DNA from 3 places in the Paenibacillus sp. FSL K6-3182 genome. Region 1 is predicted to be linked to each of the others. Evidence: riboswitches for the same ligand, from Rfam matches in the RefSeq annotation. Region 1 holds a riboswitch; each other region holds the start of a gene.
What was found. Region 1 has a riboswitch for thiamine pyrophosphate ahead of MHH56_RS14030 (ABC transporter substrate-binding protein). Riboswitches for the same ligand answer to the same signal wherever they lie in the genome.

Region 1 (6,295 bases):
GCTGGGACCACTCCTAGACACCTATTTGCGCAATCATGATTCCCGCGAGACGGTGAATGTTTTCTTGTCGAAGGGGAGCGCGCGCCGAATGATGGAGCAATTGATCCCGCTTGAGAAAATTCCAGGCGCAGCCATTCAACGCATGATCAATAATGAAGAAATGAACAGCTCTACCTTTCATCAAATGACCATTCATAAAATACTTCTGGATTTGCTTGGTACGACGCAGGCCACAGGCATACCAGGCTTAGTTGTGTCTGGTACGAATGAGAGTGTGGACAATGCTGGGCAACTCGCTTACACTAGTACACCCTCCAAGGTCAGATTATTTGATTTGGGTCTCATTTCAGGTGACAAGCTGGTAGGCTGGATCAGCAATGAAGAAAGCCAAGGCGTGATGTGGCTCGCAAATCATGTGAAAAAAACGACAGTTCCATTTGCATGCTCAGAGGATAAGAGCGAGCAAAAACTTTCATCTATTCGCATTACTCATGCGAGTACCAAGCTGACTCCCAGACATTCAAGCGGCAAATGGCTGATGGATGTAAGCGTAACTGCTACTGGAACGCTGATGGAGTACAATTGCGAGGGAGATCTCACGAATCCCAAACAAATAGTGAAGCTACAAAAACGGGTTGAGGACGAGATCGTTGCTATTATGCAAAAAGGGTGGGGCGCTGTTAGCAAGTACAAAACGGATGTAATCGGCTTTGGAAGTACCATTCGCAATAAATATCCAAAGCAGTGGGCAGAAACGGTTGCTAGCTGGTCAGAGGAATTTCCAAACATCGAATTAAAGCTAAAAGTAAAGGTGAATCTGAATTCAACAGGCATGAGCGGAAGCGGATTTAAGAAAGCGCAGGAGAAGGACGACTTATAAGTAGAAAGGAGACCCTATGCAGCAGATTGGTAAAAACCAGCTTTCTATTTTGATCATCGTTTTTTTAATCGGCAGCACCCCTTTGTTCGAGCTCGGCATAAAGGCGAAGCAGGATGCTTGGCTGGCGATGACGCTTGCTGCGATTGCTGGTCTGCTGCTTATCGTTATGTACGTCCAGGTGCAGAAGCGCTCCCCGAATTCGGAGCTTGCTGAGCTTTATGTTATACACTTCGGAAAATGGATCGGCGGCTTTGTAGGGATGCTTCACGCGTTATGGTTTGCTTATGAATCGATGCGCAACGTACGGGACGTCGGGGAGCTTACGATGACGGCGCTGCTCACCTTTACGCCGAAATGGATTGTTATGCTGCTTATTATTAGCACCGCGGCTTATGCCGTTAGTAAGGGCGTTGAAGTATTTGTCCGTGTCGTGCAGCTGCTGTTTCCGATCGCAGCACTTAGCTATACTTTTATAATTTTGCTCTTGTTTATTGCCAGATTGCCGAAAATCACGCATTTGCTGCCGATTTTGGAACATGGGATCGGGCCTGTCGTGAAGGCGGCCTTTCCGGATTTGTTATCATTTCCGTTTGGGCAAATGGTTATTTTTTTCGTTTTTTGGAAGCACGTCAGCGAGAAGAAAATGATCGGACGTGTCACTTACAAGGCTTATGTTGGCGTATCCCTATTTCTAATTCTAATGAATACAATTACGCTATGCGTATTGGGGCCAGAGCTGTCCTCGCTTACAGCACTGCCGCTGCTTGAGGTTGTGCAGTTAATTAGTCTGGCTAATATATTGGAACGGCTTGATGTGCTCGTAACACTGCTGCTTTTTATCGGTCTCTATGTAAAAATGACTGCGCTATACATGGCATCGGTATTCATGTTCAATATGATCACTGGTATTGCCTACCGATATTGTGTGCTGCCCATTGGTCTCATTATTTATGGGGCGTCGTTTATCGAACCAAATAATACCACCCATATTTGGATCGGACTCGATATTACGCTGAAGATTGCCCCTTTATTTCAAATCGTGCTGCCGCTGCTTATGCTTTTCGTCGGAATACGCAAGAAATACAAAAAGGCAGCATGATTGAAAGTTGCGCACAGTGCTCACCCAAGCGGATAGGCTGACATATTTTATAGGTAAGTAAGCCGTTTATACTTGCTTGAGGAGGATATACGCGTGAGCGATGCCAATAGCTGCATGACAAGCATTATTCTCGTTACCTACAATAAGCTTGAATACACGAAGCAATGTGTGGAGAGTGTTCGGAGACATACGCAGAGAGGCAGCTATGAGCTGATTATTGTAGATAATGGTTCGACGGATGATACGGTAAAATGGGCTAAAAGCGAGAGCGATATCATCGTAATCGACAATGGCTGCAATGCTGGTTTTCCTAAGGGCTGCAACCAAGGAATGGCCGCGGCCTCGGGCGATCTTCTGCTGCTGCTAAATAACGATACAATCGTAACGCCAAGCTGGCTTGACGGTCTCAAGCGCTGCTTATTTAGTGATGAACGAATCGGGGCGGTCAGCCCCGTTACGAATTCGGCTTCCTACTGGACGACGATCCCGGTCACCTATACGACGATAGATGAAATGGAGCTGTTTGCTTCGGCACTGCATGCCAACCCTGACAGAACAAAATGGGAGGAGCGCGTGAAGCTGGTCGGCTACTGCCTTTTGCTGCGGAGAGAAGCATGGGAGAAAACGGGATCGCTCGACGAAATCTTCGGTATCGGCAACTTTGAAGATGATGATTATAGCCTGCGGCTCCGGCTGGCGGGATATAAGCTGATGCTGTGCGGCGATACGTTTATTCATCATTACGGGAGCATCTCCTTTAGCTCAGAGCCAGAACAATATGTACAAAACTTCAGAAAAAATGCTATTGTTTTTATGTCCAAATGGGGCTTTGACCCTGGTGATGCAACGTATATACGAATGGATTTAAGTACCGTAATTGAGCGGGAATCGCATGAGTACAGACGCGAGAATTGCTCGATTATGGAAATAGGTTGCGGGTGCGGAGCTACGATATTGCATATGAAAAAGCATTTCTCAACCGCAATATGGTACGGAGTTGAACGTAACGAGCTGGCGGCTAGAGTAGCAGAAGCTTCGGGAATTACCGTATTCCGCTCGAATGATCCGAAGGATTGGAGGCTGCCTGTTGAAGGTTTTGACGGCATCGTAATCGGAGATGCTCATGCATACGGGACACCGCAAGCAATGAAAAGTCTAGTTCGACTTCTAAAGCCTGGCGGCTGGCTAGTCGGGTGTTTTGCCAATCGCTATTATTTCGACAATATTCGGCAATATTTAGATCCTGCTAATGCACAAGCACAGCATCAAGCGACATCACAGTACTCAGCAGAACAAGTTAGCCAGCTTTATTTGCAGGCCGGTTTTACCTATGTGAAGATTACACGTGCGGATAATAAACCGCAGGAGCAGCTAGAATACATCCATCTGCTAGAGCGGCTAACGTCTGAAGAGATGTCAAAAGAGCTGACAGCTGCTTATTTGCTCGTATATGGACGCCTTGCTTCTGCAGTAGAGATCCAAGATACGGCAGACTTAGAAGGTTCGAAGGCTGCTGAAGAAGCAAAGGTTGAATGGCTGGATGAGCATGTTGATCTAGGGCAATGACAGCGGGTGCAGGAGCTGCACGTTCTGGCTGCCGCATAGTAAGAGGATGAGTATCGCGGCTTGATGATAATCATTTTCAAAAAAAACTAGCATTAAATGCGGGTTTTGCTATACAATGAATGGTATTGACGAAACCGAATATGTTCCGGGGAGCTGGTTAGGCCGGCTGAGAGGGGATTTTCTATACAATTCCGACCCGTTAAACCTGATCTGGATAATGCCAGCGTAGGGACAGAAGCTCTGTTTTGCAAGCAGGCGAGATCAAATTGATCAAGCATTTGCTGTATAAACAGCTGCACAGCCAATGATATGGCGTCCTCCGGATTAGGGGGACGCTTTTTTTTGTTGCGATTAGAATGATGCAGCCATGGAACCGGATACTACGAGGAGTCGTCGCCTATAAGAATCGAAGCATGGAGAGGGGAACAACATCATGAATCAGAAAAAAACAGGGCATTTGTCGTGGAAAATCGTGGCCGCGATGCTAGTGTTCGTATTGGCGCTGGCAGGCTGCGGCGGTGGCGCTGGGAACAAGGGCGAACAGCCGAAAGAGCAAGAGGGAACAGCGGACAAGCCGCTAGAGAAGGTGCAGGTTGTACTCGACTGGACACCAAATACGAATCATACCGGACTTTATGTAGCTAGAGATAAAGGTTTTTTTAAGGAGCAAGGCTTGGATGTTGAAATTATTCAACCAGGACAAAGCGGTGCCGATCAAATGGTCGCTTCGGGCAATGTGCAGTTTGGCGTAAGCTATCAGGAGTCTGTCACGATGGCGAGAATTGCCGGCGTGCCGCTCGTATCGATCGCCGCTGTCATTCAGCACAACACCTCAGGTTTTGCTTCTCCGCTTGCAAAGGGAATCGATTCACCTGAGAAATTTGAAGGGAAAACGTATGGCGGCTGGGGCGCTCCTGTTGAGGAGGCGGTCATTCAATCGCTTATGCAGGAGAAGGGTGCAGATGTGAGCAAAGTAAATATGATAAGCATCGGCGACGGCGACTTTTTTACGGCAGTGAAACGGGATATTGATTTTGCATGGATTTACTACGCATGGACTGGCGTGGAAGCAGAGCTGCGCGGCGAGAAGATCAATATGGTTTATTTAACAGACTACAGCGACAAACTGGATTATTATACGCCGGTAATCGTGACGAACGAAGATTTGATTAAGAATAAGCCGGAAACAGTCAAAGCGTTTACTGCTGCCGTATCCAAGGGCTACCAATACGCGATCAGCAATGCGGAGGATGCAGCAGAAATTTTAATAAAAGCAGAGCCGGATTTGAACGCAGAGCTTGTGCGCGCCAGCCAAAAATGGTTAAGCTCCAAATATCAAGATGACGCGCCGCGCTGGGGCGAACAGAAGTTAAGCGTATGGGAAAACTATGCGGCATGGATGTTTGAGCACAAGCTGCTGGAGAAGGAGCTTGAAGCGGAGAAGGCATTTACGAACGAATTTTTACCACAATAAGCTATTCGAACATATGGAGGGCGGGAAAGCCCGCTCTCACTTACAACGATGAGAAAGAAGGAAATCAAATGGCAAACGCATTAGTAAGTATTCAAATATTACCGACAACGCCAGGCGGCGAAAGTGTTATTCCTTACGTGGATCGTGCAATTGAAATCATTAAAGCGGCAGGTGTTCCTTATCGTGTAGCACCGCTTGAAACGACGATGGAGGGTGAGCTGAGCCATCTGCTCAGCGTCGTGCAGTCGATGAGCGAGGCGATGGCGGAGATGGGCTGCCCGTCCGTTATTTCACAAATTAAAATTTACTACAATCCGGCAAACGGCGCTTCCATGGGCAGGCTGCTGGAGAAATATCCAGATGGGCAATAAGAAATCGATTTGGCCGAAAATTTGGAAGCCGGCAGCACTGCTGATCGTGCTGCTCGTCTGCTGGCAGGCAGCTGCATGGCTTGGATTATTTCAACAATGGGAGTTTCCATCACCAATTTCAATTGTACAAGAGGCCATCCAAATTTGGCCAAGGTTAATGATGCATACGGGAGCAACGGTGAAAATCATGCTGCTCGGCTTTGTGGGAGGATCGGCGGTGGGCTTCGTGCTCGCCGCTTTGCTGCATTTAATTCCTGGGGTTCGATCGGCAGTATACCCCTTGCTCGTGCTGTCGCAAAACGTTCCCATCATTGCGATCGCTCCAATTTTGACGATGCTGCTAGGTTATGGAATGCTGCCAAAGGTGCTGCTTGTGATCATGGTGTGTTTCTTCCCGATCACAGTTGCCATGCTGAGCGGCCTCATGAACACCGATGCGCAGCTTCGTAATTATTTGCAAATGATCGGCATTCGCAAATGGCAGTTGTTCTGGAGATTGGAGCTTCCTCATGCGATTGTTCATTTGTTTTCCGGCTTGAAAATTGCGGCCTCTTACAGCGTACTCAGTGCAGTTGTGGCCGAATGGATAGGCACGAACAAAGGACTTGGCGCATTTATGATCATCTCGTTCAAAGGCTTTATGCCTGATCGAGTGTTTGCAGCAGTTATCATTATTGTTGCGATCAGCTTGACGTTATTTGGGCTAATAACCTTAGCGGAGCGTCTTGTCATACGTTGGCGCCCTGAGAAAGAGGTGAGCTGACAGTGGTCAATCGTGCTGAGCATCATTCAGTGACGCTTCAAACGCAAAATATTCGAATGAAGTTTGGCAAAGGACAGATGAGCAAAGAAGTGCTTGGCGGGTTATCCATTTCAATAGCAGATGGGGAGTTCGTATCGATTGT
Region 2 (6,295 bases), 2.0 Mb from region 1:
CAGCGTTTCTATAGGGTCAGGCAAAAGTGTTCGATGGTCTCCGCTGATTTCAACCTTAATCCAGTTGCCAAGCCCAGCTTCTCTCGCCAGACGCGCAATTCGAACAGCCTCCTCCGCTGTTCTCGCACCAGATGTATTCGGCAAATATTGCATTTGTCTATCTTCAAAGTGTTGAAGTACCGAATCATCCTCTACACTCTCTAGATTAACCCTTCTAACCGCGAACGTAATAACCTCCGAACCCGACGCTTCAAGCGCCTGCTGCAGTACAGCAGGACTTGGAAATCGCCCCGTACCGAACAAAAAGCGCGACCGCAGCGCATGGCCTCCAATAAGAAGGACATCTTCATGATTCCAATTTCCCAAAATATTCAGCCCCCTCCGACAAAATGTACAAGTTCGATGGAACTTCCGCCAAGTAATTCAGTTTCAGCCCACCTTGCACGTTGTACGATCATACCGTTAAGCTCAATAATGAGCTTTTTATGTTGTTGTCCAAGCTGGATGACCAGTTCTTCCACTGTTTTAGCGCTAGTCTGCTCCTCACGGCCATTTATCTTCACTGTCTTAAATGGATGAACATATTCAGAACGATGTGCATCAATTTTCTTTAAGAAAGCCTGACAAACACCAGCCGGATCATTATGGCCAACAATGGCTGAAACTGCGCATATCCGTGTTGCCCCTGACGCTAGCACGGCATCAACATTATCAAGTGTGATGCCGCCAATAGCCACGAACGGTATGGAAATATGATGCGCTGCTTCCTTGACATAACTCGTAGTAACAGCCGTACGGCCCGGCTTTGTTTCGGTAGGGTACACTGGCCCAACGCCGATATAATCGGCTCCCTCCTGTTCAGCAGCCAGCGCTTGCTGCAGGTTATGCGTGGATATGCCAATTATACGGTCAACTCCAAGCCATTCTCTTGCTTTGGCAATTGGCATATCATCCTGACCTAAATGAACACCGTCAGCATCCGTCTCAAGAACAAGATCAGGATAATCATTAATGATAAGAGGCACTTTATATTTTCGCGTTAGTATTCGAAGGGCTTTGGCCTCTTCAAGCACCTCATCCCTCGTCCCTGTTTTGTTGCGAAGCTGAACCATTTGAGCTCCGCCAATCAGCGCCTGCTCCATCACTTCAACGACTGATCTGCCAGGGTGATTAGATTTCGCTGTAATGGCGTAGAGCTTGAAGTTCCGCCAGCCTTGTCTACTCATTCTCAAACACAACCTTTCATCAAACAAATCATTTGTTTCCATTTCATAAAAACGTTTTAACGAGATTAATTGCATTCTCCGCATCCGCTGTGCCTTGCACAAGCACCCGTCCATCTGGGAAGAGAATCAGCTGCTCTCCGCTTGAGATCATCGCTTTCACTAAATACCGATTCACGGTGAGCGTGCAGCCAAGCGCTCTCAAAGCTTGCTCTACCTCTTTTAAATCAAACGGCTTGCCTAACGTCACCTGCACCGTATCCCTACCGCATAATACGGTAGAGCTTATTTGATTGTCTTCTGCTCTATCAGCTTCAAAACAACGCTTGTCGTCTATTGCTCCAACAGCCGTTTGGCCACAGTATGGACACTCGGCCCTGAACGTCGGCAGCTCCGATTCCCGCATTCGAAATGACCATAAATCAATGCTTAACCACGTTTTACGCAGCGCCGATTCATTGCCAGTGAGCCATTTTATCGCCTCAGCTGCTTGTATAGATGCAATCCATTCCACCGCTGGAGCGAGTACGCCCACCGTATCGCAAGTATCTGCCTCCTGCTCCATATCATCTGCTCCGATTAAGCAGCGCAAGCAAGATGTATCTCCAGGAACTAATGTTGCCTGCATGCCCTGCGCCCCAGCCACACCGCCATAAACAAATGGGATTCGCTGACTAAAGCATTGGTCGCTGACCAGCAGCCTTGTCGCTGCATTATCCGTCCCATCAAGGACGAGATGAACGCCTCCGGCTAGAAACCCGATGTTCTGTGCATTCACATCCGCTACTGTCGCCATAATGTTTACACTGCTGTTAATTTGGCGAAGCCGACTGGCAGCTGCCACTGCTTTGGGCATCACAGCCAGCGCGTCCGCCTCGTCAAAAAGCATTTGGCGCTGCAAGTTGCTCGGCTCAACAAAATCCCTGTCTACCAGCCTAACTTCCCCGACACCGGCTCTTACCATATGCTGCGCAAGCGAAGCTCCTAATGCGCCTACACCGACGATAAGCACCGAGGCATCGGCCAGCTTCCGCTGGCCTGCCTCTCCAATCAAAGCAAATCTCGTTTGCCTCGAATAACGATCTGCAAAAGCATCAAGAACAGAATCAACCATAAATCTTGCTCCCTGCCGCCTTGAATGCATCTGATTTTTCCTTCATCCCCGCTTCAATGGCTTCCGTTGTTTCCATATCGTTTTGCGCGGCATACTCTCTTATATCTTGAGTGATTCGCATGCTGCAAAATTTCGGCCCGCACATGGAGCAGAAATGAGCAGATTTAGCTGCATCTGCCGGAAGCGTCTCATCGTGGTAAGCCATCGCACGCTCTGGATCAAGCGACAGATGGAATTGATCACGCCAACGAAACTCGAATCGCGCTTTGGACAATGCATCATCACGCAGCTTCGCTCCCTGGTGCCCTTTCGCCAAGTCAGCCGCATGCGCTGCGATTTTGTAAGTAATAACGCCTTCCTTCACATCCTCCTTATTCGGGAGCCCAAGGTGCTCCTTCGGTGTTACATAACAAAGCATCGCCGTGCCGAACCATCCAATCATCGCAGCTCCAATTGCCGAAGTAATATGATCATAGCCTGGCGCGATATCGGTCGTTAGCGGTCCTAATGTATAGAAAGGCGCTTCATCGCATACTTCCAGCTGACGATCCATATTTTCTTTGATCAAATGCATAGGCACATGGCCAGGGCCTTCAATCATCACTTGTACATCATGTTTCCATGCGATCTTCGTTAGCTCACCAAGCGTATCCAGCTCAGCAAACTGAGCAGCGTCATTGGCATCTGCTATAGAACCGGGTCTCAGGCCGTCACCGAGCGAGAATGATACGTCGTATGCTTTCATAATTTCACAAATGTCTTCAAAATGCGTATATAGGAAATTCTCCTTATGATGTGCCAGGCACCAAGCTGCCATAATTGATCCGCCTCGCGAGACAATGCCCGTAACGCGCTTTGCCGTGAGTGGTATATAGCGCAGCAGCACACCAGCATGAATCGTAAAATAATCAACGCCCTGCTCGGCTTGTTCAATAAGTGTATCGCGGAATACTTCCCAGCAAAGGTCTTCTGCTTTGCCGTTCACTTTCTCCAGCGCCTGATAAATGGGCACTGTGCCAACTGGAACTGGTGAATTCCGCACGATCCACTCCCGCGTCGTATGGATGTTTTTCCCCGTGGACAAATCCATAATCGTATCGGCTCCCCAGCGCGTCGCCCAAGTCATCTTCTCCACTTCCTCTTCAATCGAAGATGCTACAGCAGAGTTGCCGATATTAGCATTGATTTTAACGTGAAACTGCCGCCCAATAATCATCGGCTCACTTTCTGGATGGTTGATGTTCGTTGGAATAATGGCACGGCCGGCCGCGATTTCGCTGCGCACAAACTCTGCACTCATCCCTTCGCGAATAGCGATGTATTCCATCTCAGAAGTAATGATCCCTTTGCGGGCGTAATGAAGCTGCGTAACATTTTGCCCTGTTTTGGCACGAAGCGGTTTCCTCGTTAACCCCGGGAATCGTTCCGCGCCTCGCTGCTCTGCTTTTTCAGCCGAAATAAATCCATTATCCTCAGGTTTGATTTCCCTGCCCTCATAGGGCTCTACATCACCACGCTGCAAAATCCATTCGCTGCGAATACCGGGCAAACCACGCCGAACATCTGCCTCATACGTTTCATCGGTATAAGGACCGCTTGCATCATAAACTCTTACAGGTTCATTCGGCAGCTCTTCACCATTTCTGCCAGTACTAGCTTCAAGTGCAATTTCTCTCATCGGAACACGGATGTTTCCCTTTGAGCCCTCGACGTACACCTTGCGGCTGCCCGGAAGCGGAGTAGAAAAAATAGACATAACAAAAACCTCCTAATGGAATAATAGAATTCCTCCTGGAGGCATACGCAAGCATATGAGAAAGTTTAAAACACCGCTGCTATACAAGTAGCTAGGCTGCTACAAGAGCTGCAATTGCTGGAGCGTGCATGGCGGCCACAAAGCTTTATCGATTCACTGGCGCCAAACAAAAAAACCGCTCCAGCAAAGGAGCGGTCGAAGAGTGTCGTCATGCGAGTGTTATCTTGCAAGGGTTCCCCTTAAGCAGATAAAGTCTTGCCGCATAAGCTGAGGCTTCAGCAGATTCCGGCAGAGCTTTCACGCGCAAAGCATAAACGCACAATCCCACTTTCCTACGCTGGCATAACCCAGATCAGGTTCAAAGGGACCAAAGCGATTCGCTTTATCTCAGCCATTACGGCGCCCCTAGTGGATTTCCTTGTTTGACTATACCGTTTAGTAAAGAAGGGTGTCAACCCTCTATTTTCCAAACCGCGGAAAAACACAGCCTGCTACAGTCCGCTTTCCTTCAGCAGCCTTACCCATCGATCAGCGGTGTGACGCCATGTAAATGTCTGCTCCACACGCTCGCGGCTGCGGCGCCCCAGCTTCTGCCTGAGCTGTTTATCGCGAAGCAGCAGATGCAGCTTTTCTCGCAGCTCTCGCTCGATATGAAGCTGATTGACCAAATAACCCGTTTCGCCATTACGGATAATTTCTTTCATTCCGCCTGCACGTGTTGCGACTACCGGAACGCCGCAGGACATCGCCTCGACATTAACGAGCCCAAATGCCTCCCTCTGTCCAGATGGAACGACCGCTACATCGGCAACGAGCATCCAGCTGGGCACTTCCGAATGCGGCACGTAGGGCACAAAACGAACATGACCCGGACATTTGCGTCCAAGCTGTTCAAGCTTGCGAGCATAAGCCGTTTTGCGATGCGAGCCATAAAATGGGCTCCCTACGATGATAACGACGAGCTCCGGATGGCTTTTGGCAAGCTGCGGCACGATATTGAGAAGATGATGAACGCCCTTAAGCGGAATAAGCCTCCCCATAAAAAGCACCACTTTTTTACCATTCAATCCTCTCTTTTGCCTTAAACTCTCCCGTTTAGCGGCTCCTTCGGAGGAATATTGTGAAGGGAACCTGCCCGTATCTACCCCAGGATAAATGACTCGCAGCTTCGAAGCGACCTCTGGCGCTTTCGACACTACAATTCGCCTTAGAAACTCGCTATTTACGATGATTCTATCTGCTGCCTGCAAGCACTTATGCAAGTTTGCAGAAGAAATATAGGAGGGTGAAATGAAGGTGGAGGAATGCAAATAAAGCCAGACTCGTTTGCCTGGATTCAATCGCTTCATCGTCAGCACAAATTGGGGACGATTCTCGACGTCGATGACGTGAGGAGAAAAACGGTGAACCGCACGCCCTACCTCTTGAATATATCGCTGCTTATTGCCCGCTGCAAACCGTTCACATACAACACCGTTAAATTGTCCTTGACGAGGCAATCGCTTGCTCAGTCTTCCAAATATACGAGGTTCCGCGTAAGGCTTAAGCAGCGGGGCAAATTTCTCTACCACTCGCTCAACCGAGCTGCTCCCTGATGAAGGAATCGGGAAGGAGCCTGGTGTTACAATTGCAACTTTAATGGGTGCCATCTATTCGTATGCCTCCTGCATGATCTGCTTTTTTTGCAGTATCATACGTATCTAGCAACGGCTTTGGCACGGCTTTTCCAAGGCTATAGCTTGAATTTCATTTGGAACAGTCCAGCTCTTCGAGCTGCCATATAGATGATCACGACAAGCGGTCCGATGAATACACCGATAACACCGACGAGCTTGAAGCCGACATATAAACTTACAAGCGCTGACAATGAGCCGATCCCTACAGAATCTCCGAGAATTTTAGGCTCTACGATGCGGCGGAATACGGTAATAACTAGAAATAGAATAATTAGCCCTACCCCTACAAAAACATTGCCCGTCAGCAGCAAATAACTTCCCCATGGCACAAGTACAGAACCTGTTCCAAGAATCGGCATAATATCAACAATGATAATAAGCAGCGCGATAGCAAGCGGATATTTGACATTAAGTATGAGCAAACCGATCAACGAAATGATGTAGGTGAGTGCACTCAAAATAAACTGCGAACGCAAGAAACCAAAAATCGACTTTTTGAGATTGTTCAGCACATCATTGACCTGTG
Region 3 (6,295 bases), 1.4 Mb from region 1:
CATCCTTATAAATTTCATATTCAGATGTCTGAGGGGGTGTTTTTAATTTCCATGGGTTTTCTTTTGTACCTTCTGCCAACGCCATATGTATTCGCTCCTTTTGTAATCCACTCTTATTATGTACTTTATCTTTCAGATATCCTTCAGATGCTACTACATTCGATAAAAAAATTACTTTTCCTTTATGACGCAGTAGCACAGCAGCCGCTCGATGAGTTCAGTTTTACTTCTAACGGACATAGAGTCCGTTATTTGGCAGAAATCGCAGCCTTTTATAACGATTCGAGCCAAATAACGGCCTTCATGTCCGCAACCACGGCCAATAGAAGAGAAATAAAGCAAATAAGGCATCTGATGTCCGTTATTATCTAAAGCAACTTCCGCTTACGAAAGAATCTCCCACTTCGCCCATATTTCTTGCGGATTCAATTCGTATATATCATTTTCTCTAAACATCAACTGATGCATAATGAACTCTCTGCGAATGGTCGCGAAGTCGTCATGATAACCTTTGATAAATTCGTTAATCTCCTTCTCTGTATACTGTTTCCCTCTCGTCAAATGAGAAACCATATGCTGAAGCACGATCAATTTTTTCTTATGCTGAGCCGGCATATGCTTCAGCTTACCCTCAGCTGTAAAAAAGTTGCGGATGACTGAATCCTTCAGTTTCTTATTGCTATCCTCCAAATTGTCCACTCCCTTCTCTGTACCTGCATTCCGGTAAATGAGCTCCGCCGCCGCATTAGCGTTGCTCTTAATAAAATAATGGTTCAACGAAAAATAAATCGTGTTTTTCTCTCTGCGTTCATTAATTAAGCTGGCCTCTCTTAATTTGGTCGCATGATGTGTAATCGTAGCAGGCGTAACGCCTAATTTCTCTGCGAGCACCTGCCCATTAAGCTCACCTTCGGCCAGCATAATCAACAATTTAATTCTCGTCGGATCGGATAATGCCTTATGATAGGCTACCACCTTATCTAATTGCACCGTTCGCCACCTCTTCCTCCACCAAGCAAATTTAATTTACGTCTAATTAGATATTTATCTAATCAGATAATAATACGCCACCTATTATTTGTCAATCTCAATGTATCTCGATAGCATAAACAGTCAGCTTGGCGCATAAAAAAATGCTGACAGGTCTCTGCCTGCCAGCATGAAATAAACTCCTCTTACTCAACTACCATGCATCGTTAATTTTCCGAATACAGGTTGTCGTCATCCGCAATGCTCTGAATGTCCTCCGAGCTTATGCTGAAATAACCATAGTCCTCAGATTGCTGTTTCTTTAACGCTTTTTCTTTAAAAAACTTGGGGCTGCCCTCGCCTGCATCCTCATCATAAACGAGCAGAATACCGTCCGTTTTCCGAAACAGCAGCTCGTCCCTAGCCGTAAACTGCCAAATGCCATTATACGGCTGGTTGCTGACCGAAGCGTAATAATCGACCCCTTTTAAAACCTGCTGATAAAACTCCTTTTTATCATCCTTCCATTTCTCTTCCGGATTGCTGTATGCCGAAATAATTGAAAGTCTCAAATGAGGATAAATTTCCTTCAGCGCAATCACGACCTCGCACGCCCACAAATCCACGCCATATTGACCCGGGGTAATCACCCACTCAAGCCCATCTTCTATAAGCGGAACCAGCTTGCCTGTCAGCGCTTTTTTTATATAAACAATGCCCTCATGCTTCTGGCTAAAAATATTAAGCTCATGCGCTCGGTAGCCCGTTACGAGTAAATTTTTCATTTGTCCAACGCCTTTTCGGATAATTATGGTTTACATCTATCCAGTGTATGCTATAGTAGAAAAAATACAAATTGCATATAAACCTATTTATTTCACTAGGGGAGCCTACCGGCTGAGATGGAGCAACTGCTCCGGACCCTTGGAACCTGATCTGGATCATTCCAGCGGAGGGAAGTGGAGCAGCAAAGCATTCATCCATGCGCGCAAGCCTTGTGTGATCGTTAGACCCGCTCATTTCCCCTCGGAAATGGGTGGGTCTTTATTTGTTTACGGAGGGATGCGTATTACAGCTATAATCTCACTTCACCAAGTAAGCTACACCTACGACAAGCTTGCTGAAACATCTATACTGTCTAATCTTTCGCTTCAAGCCTACTCAGGTGAGTTTGTCTCTATCATCGGTGCTAGCGGCTCAGGCAAAAGCACTCTCTTTAAGCTCATGGCCGGATTGCTTCAGCCTAGCCTAGGTGAAATTAGGCTGCATGGCAAGCCTGCCCCCAATCGTCTCGGCAAAATTGCTTATATGCCGCAAAAGGATCTTCTTCTGCCATGGAGAACAATACTCGGCAATTGTCTGCTTCCACTTGAGCTGGCACGCAGCAATCCCCATTATACCACGATCCAAATCATAGAGCTGCTTGCTCGCTTCGGACTGGCAGGCTATGAACAAGCTTACCCTGACGAGTTGTCAGGCGGCATGCGACAGCGGGCAGCTTTTCTGCGCACGCTAGTAACCGGACAAGAGCTGCTGCTGCTGGACGAACCGTTTGGCGCGCTTGATGCCATGACCAAACGCGGCATGCATAAGTGGCTGCTCGAGCTGTGGAGCGATCTTGGAATAACAGTACTCTTTATCACACATGATCTTGAGGAAGCGATATTGCTGAGCGACCGCATTTATTTGTTGCCAGGTGCTGCTAGCGAAGCGCAAGGGATACAGGAAATAGTCGTTCCTTTGCCGAGACCAAGACACTATGAGCAAAATTATGAACCCGACTTCATCAAGCTGCGGCAAGATTTGGAGCGAAGACTGCATGCGCAAACCTCTAATTAACCAGTGGCTGAGCCATTACGGACTATTTATACTGCTGCTCTTTAGCTTACTGCTCGTTTGGCAAGCGGTCGCACAGCTCGGATTGGTTCCACCCTACATACTGCCGTCACCTAGCTCAATAGCTCAGGCATTAATCGAAGATGGCCATCTGCTGCTTGGCAAACATCTGCTGGCTACGCTTAAAGAAGTGTCCCTCGGTTTTCTATTGTCGATTATTATTGGGACTACGCTCGCAGCAGGCATGTACACTTTCCGAATACTGGAGAAGGCGCTGTACCCGTTTGTCGTCATCAGTCAGACCATCCCGCTTATCGCTCTGTCGCCAATTTTCATTATGTGGTTTGGCTATACGATTTGGAGCAAGGTCGCTGTTGTTTTTTTGACTGCTTTTTTCCCTATCGTTGTGAGCACCTATGACGGTCTTAAGAAAAGCGGTAGCGAATATGAAGAGCTGCTGCTGACAATGGGAGCAACTCGCTGGGGTATTTTCCGAAAAATACAAGTCCCCATCGCCCTACCGTCCTTCTTCTCAGGACTTAAGTTATCGATCGTTTATTGCGTTGTCGGCGCCACCATCGGTGAATGGCTTGGAGGCAGTGAAGGCCTAGGCTACTATAGCCGCCGAATGTCCAGCAATTTGAACGCCGATTCCATGTTTGCATCCGTTTTTCTGCTATCCCTCATTGGCATCTTATTATTTGCTGCCATTGTCCTATTGGAGAAATCAATACTAAAGAGAAAGAGGTTCAATACATGATCATCAAAGCAAAAATGAAATGGATAATTCCAATGCTTGCTTCTCTGCTGCTCGTGCTTAATGGGTGCAGCAGCAACGCTGCCCCAACTGAAAACAAGCCCGAGGACACTTCGACAAAACAAAATCCTCAGACTATTAGCATTATGCTCGACTGGTATCCAAATGCGGTGCATTCCTTCCTCTATGCGGCTCAAACAAACGGTTATTTTGCGAAGCATGGTTTAGAGGTTAACATTCAAATGCCCGCGGATACTAATGATGCGTTGAAGCTAGTGGCTGCCGGCAAGGTTGATTTGGCGCTCAGCTACCAGCCACAGGTATTGATGGCTCGCGGCGAGGATATTCCTGTTAAATCCATTGCAGCAATCGTCAGGCATCCGCTTAATCATCTAATGGTACCAGAAGGCGGAAGCGCCAAATCACCAAAGGACCTTGTTGGTAAAAAGGTCGGCTTCTCCTCCATCCCTCTGTATGAAGCAATGATGCGCACCATGATTAAGCATGACGGCGGTGACCCGCAAAATGTGGAAATGATTGACGTTGGTTTTTCCTTTATTCCAGCTATAGCAACCAAGAAGGTAGATGCGATCATCGGCGGATTTATTAATCATGAGCAATTGCTGCTTGCCAAGGAAGGGCATCCCATGACGGCGATAAACCCAACTGATTTTGGCGTGCCGGATTATTACGAGCTTGTGCTTGTAGCAAGTGAGCAAGGACTAGCTGAGAAGCAGGCGTTGTTCAAAAGCTTCATCGCAGCCATTACGGAGGGTCAACAATTTGTAGCTGAAAATAAACAAAAATCGTTGTCGATTTTATTTGAGCATGAGAACCAGACCTCCCCTCTCGATCAAGAAATCGAGACAAAAAGCTTGGACATTCTTCTGCCTCTCATGGATGCAGGGAAGCAATCATTTGGATATCAGGAGCCTGCTTCTTGGTCTAATGTTAGGGATTGGCTCGTCGATAACGACTTGCTGCCAGACAATATAAAGGCTGAGGATGCTTTTTCAAACTTGTAAATTAATTCTACTCTTTCGAAGGAGATGCACGGATGAGAAGATATCAAGCACTTACGATTGCAGGCTCGGACTCCGGCGGCGGCGCAGGAATTCAAGCTGATCTAAAAACATTTCAAGAGCTCGGCACCTATGGCATGTCGGTTATTACCGCAGTGACTGCGCAGAATACGCTTGGCGTTCAGGGCATCTACCCGCTGGATGCTGAGGCTATTAGCTGCCAGCTCGATTCGATCGGCGAGGATCTGGAGCCATCCGCAGTTAAGACAGGCATGCTGTTCAGCGCAGAAATTATAAAGATCGTTGCAATGAAAGTAAAACAATATAACTGGCATAAGCTCATCATTGATCCTGTCATGGTAGCGAAAGGCGGTTCTCCTCTGCTTCAGCAAGAAGCTATTCAGACACTGATCAAGCATTTGCTGCCGCTCGCGCTTATAACGACTCCTAACATTCCAGAAGCTGAGCTTATCGCAAGAATCCCGATCCGGACGTTAAGCGATCGAGAGGAAGCTGCCCGAATACTGCATCAGATGGGCTCAAGCTATGTTGTCATTAAGGGCGGACATGGTTCAAGCAGCGAACCGCTCGTTGATCTCATCTATGATGGAGAACAATTTGTATATTTGGAAAGCAAACGTATCGACACTAAGCATACTCACGGCACAGGCTGCACTTTCTCCGCTGCGATTGCAGCAGAAATTGCTCAAGGCAAACCTGTACTTGAAGCTATAAGAACTGCCAAAGCCTTCATTCAAGCCGCTATTGAAGATAAGCTGGGGATTGGGAGCGGACATGGCCCAACCAATCATTTTGCTTATAGGGATAGACAGCGCTTGAGCTGATTGCATTCTATTAGAAACAGCAAACGCCGTTTCCATATAGGTCGCGGCGTTTGCTAATTAGTCATGCTTTCATGCAAGCTTAGGCTTGTGTTAAAACAGCTTTCATGCCTTTTCATCCTGCTTCGGCTGCAACAAGAAGGGCTCAATCATATTATCTATACTAATATATTCAGCTTGTGACGCGCTTGGAGCTGCTAGCGCTCGAACGGGAGATACTCCAAAGTTCGTTAACGCCGATGCTATGGTGCAAAGCAGTACAGACATACATATCGCATTTTTAATCATCGTTTGTCCACCTATTCTCTAGTAACTCTAAACTAAGTATAGACTTTAATAGAATAATTGAAATGGACTTCAGGCATGAAATTCACCTAGACCTTAGTCGGGCAATTCAGAAAAATCTATCATAAATGTATCTCTTTCACTAATTTGAGCTGCAATTCTAAATTAACGATTATCCACTTTCTCTGGGTACAAATCATGATTCATGAGGCGGTGCTCGGCCATTTGCTCATATTTTGTGCCAGGCTGGCCATAATTGCAATACGGATCGATGGATATGCCGCCACGCGGTGTGAATTTGCCCCAAACTTCTATATATCTTGGACTCATCAGCGCAATTAAATCATTCATGATAATGTTCATGCAATCCTCGTGGAAATCACCGTGATTGCGGAAGCTGAACAAATACAGCTTAAGCGACTTGCTCTCTACCATTTTGTCACCTGGAATATATGATATATAAATGGTTGCAAAATCCGGCTGTCCCGTCATCGGGCAAAGACTCGTAAATTCCGGACAATTAAATTTCACGAAATAATCGCGATTCGGATGCTTATTATCAAAGGCCTCCAAAATTTCCGGTG

Region 2: linked by a shared signal. The riboswitch ahead of thiC (phosphomethylpyrimidine synthase ThiC) and the one ahead of MHH56_RS14030 (ABC transporter substrate-binding protein) in region 1 are both predicted to bind thiamine pyrophosphate.
Region 3: linked by a shared signal. The riboswitch ahead of MHH56_RS20965 (ABC transporter ATP-binding protein) and the one ahead of MHH56_RS14030 (ABC transporter substrate-binding protein) in region 1 are both predicted to bind thiamine pyrophosphate.

The regions. Positions count from the first base shown of each region.
Region 1 is NZ_CP150265.1:3,252,292-3,258,586, forward strand. Features, by position in the region: gene MHH56_RS14015 (Ger(x)C family spore germination protein) at 1-880, shown strand, start outside; gene MHH56_RS14020 (GerAB/ArcD/ProY family transporter) at 897-1,979, shown strand; gene MHH56_RS14025 (glycosyltransferase) at 2,073-3,545, shown strand; TPP riboswitch at 3,682-3,796, shown strand; gene MHH56_RS14030 (ABC transporter substrate-binding protein) at 3,979-5,019, shown strand; gene MHH56_RS14035 (MTH1187 family thiamine-binding protein) at 5,088-5,390, shown strand; gene MHH56_RS14040 (ABC transporter permease) at 5,380-6,153, shown strand; gene MHH56_RS14045 (ABC transporter ATP-binding protein) at 6,156-6,295, shown strand, end outside.
Region 2 is NZ_CP150265.1:5,284,837-5,291,131, forward strand. Features, by position in the region: gene MHH56_RS23350 (thiazole synthase) at 1-366, opposite strand, end outside; gene thiE (thiamine phosphate synthase) at 372-1,226, opposite strand; gene MHH56_RS23360 (ThiF family adenylyltransferase) at 1,270-2,337, opposite strand; gene thiC (phosphomethylpyrimidine synthase ThiC) at 2,330-4,093, opposite strand; TPP riboswitch at 4,406-4,510, opposite strand; gene MHH56_RS23370 (glycosyltransferase family 4 protein) at 4,585-5,742, opposite strand; gene ytvI (sporulation integral membrane protein YtvI) at 5,826-6,295, opposite strand, start outside.
Region 3 is NZ_CP150265.1:4,699,744-4,706,038, forward strand. Features, by position in the region: gene MHH56_RS20950 (DUF6855 family protein) at 1-199, opposite strand, end outside; gene MHH56_RS20955 (metalloregulator ArsR/SmtB family transcription factor) at 385-990, opposite strand; gene MHH56_RS20960 (DUF1273 domain-containing protein) at 1,197-1,754, opposite strand; TPP riboswitch at 1,842-1,944, shown strand; gene MHH56_RS20965 (ABC transporter ATP-binding protein) at 2,032-2,808, shown strand; gene MHH56_RS20970 (ABC transporter permease) at 2,789-3,565, shown strand; gene MHH56_RS20975 (ABC transporter substrate-binding protein) at 3,562-4,587, shown strand; gene thiD (bifunctional hydroxymethylpyrimidine kinase/phosphomethylpyrimidine kinase) at 4,620-5,429, shown strand; gene MHH56_RS20985 (hypothetical protein) at 5,532-5,714, opposite strand; gene queF (preQ(1) synthase) at 5,877-6,295, opposite strand, start outside.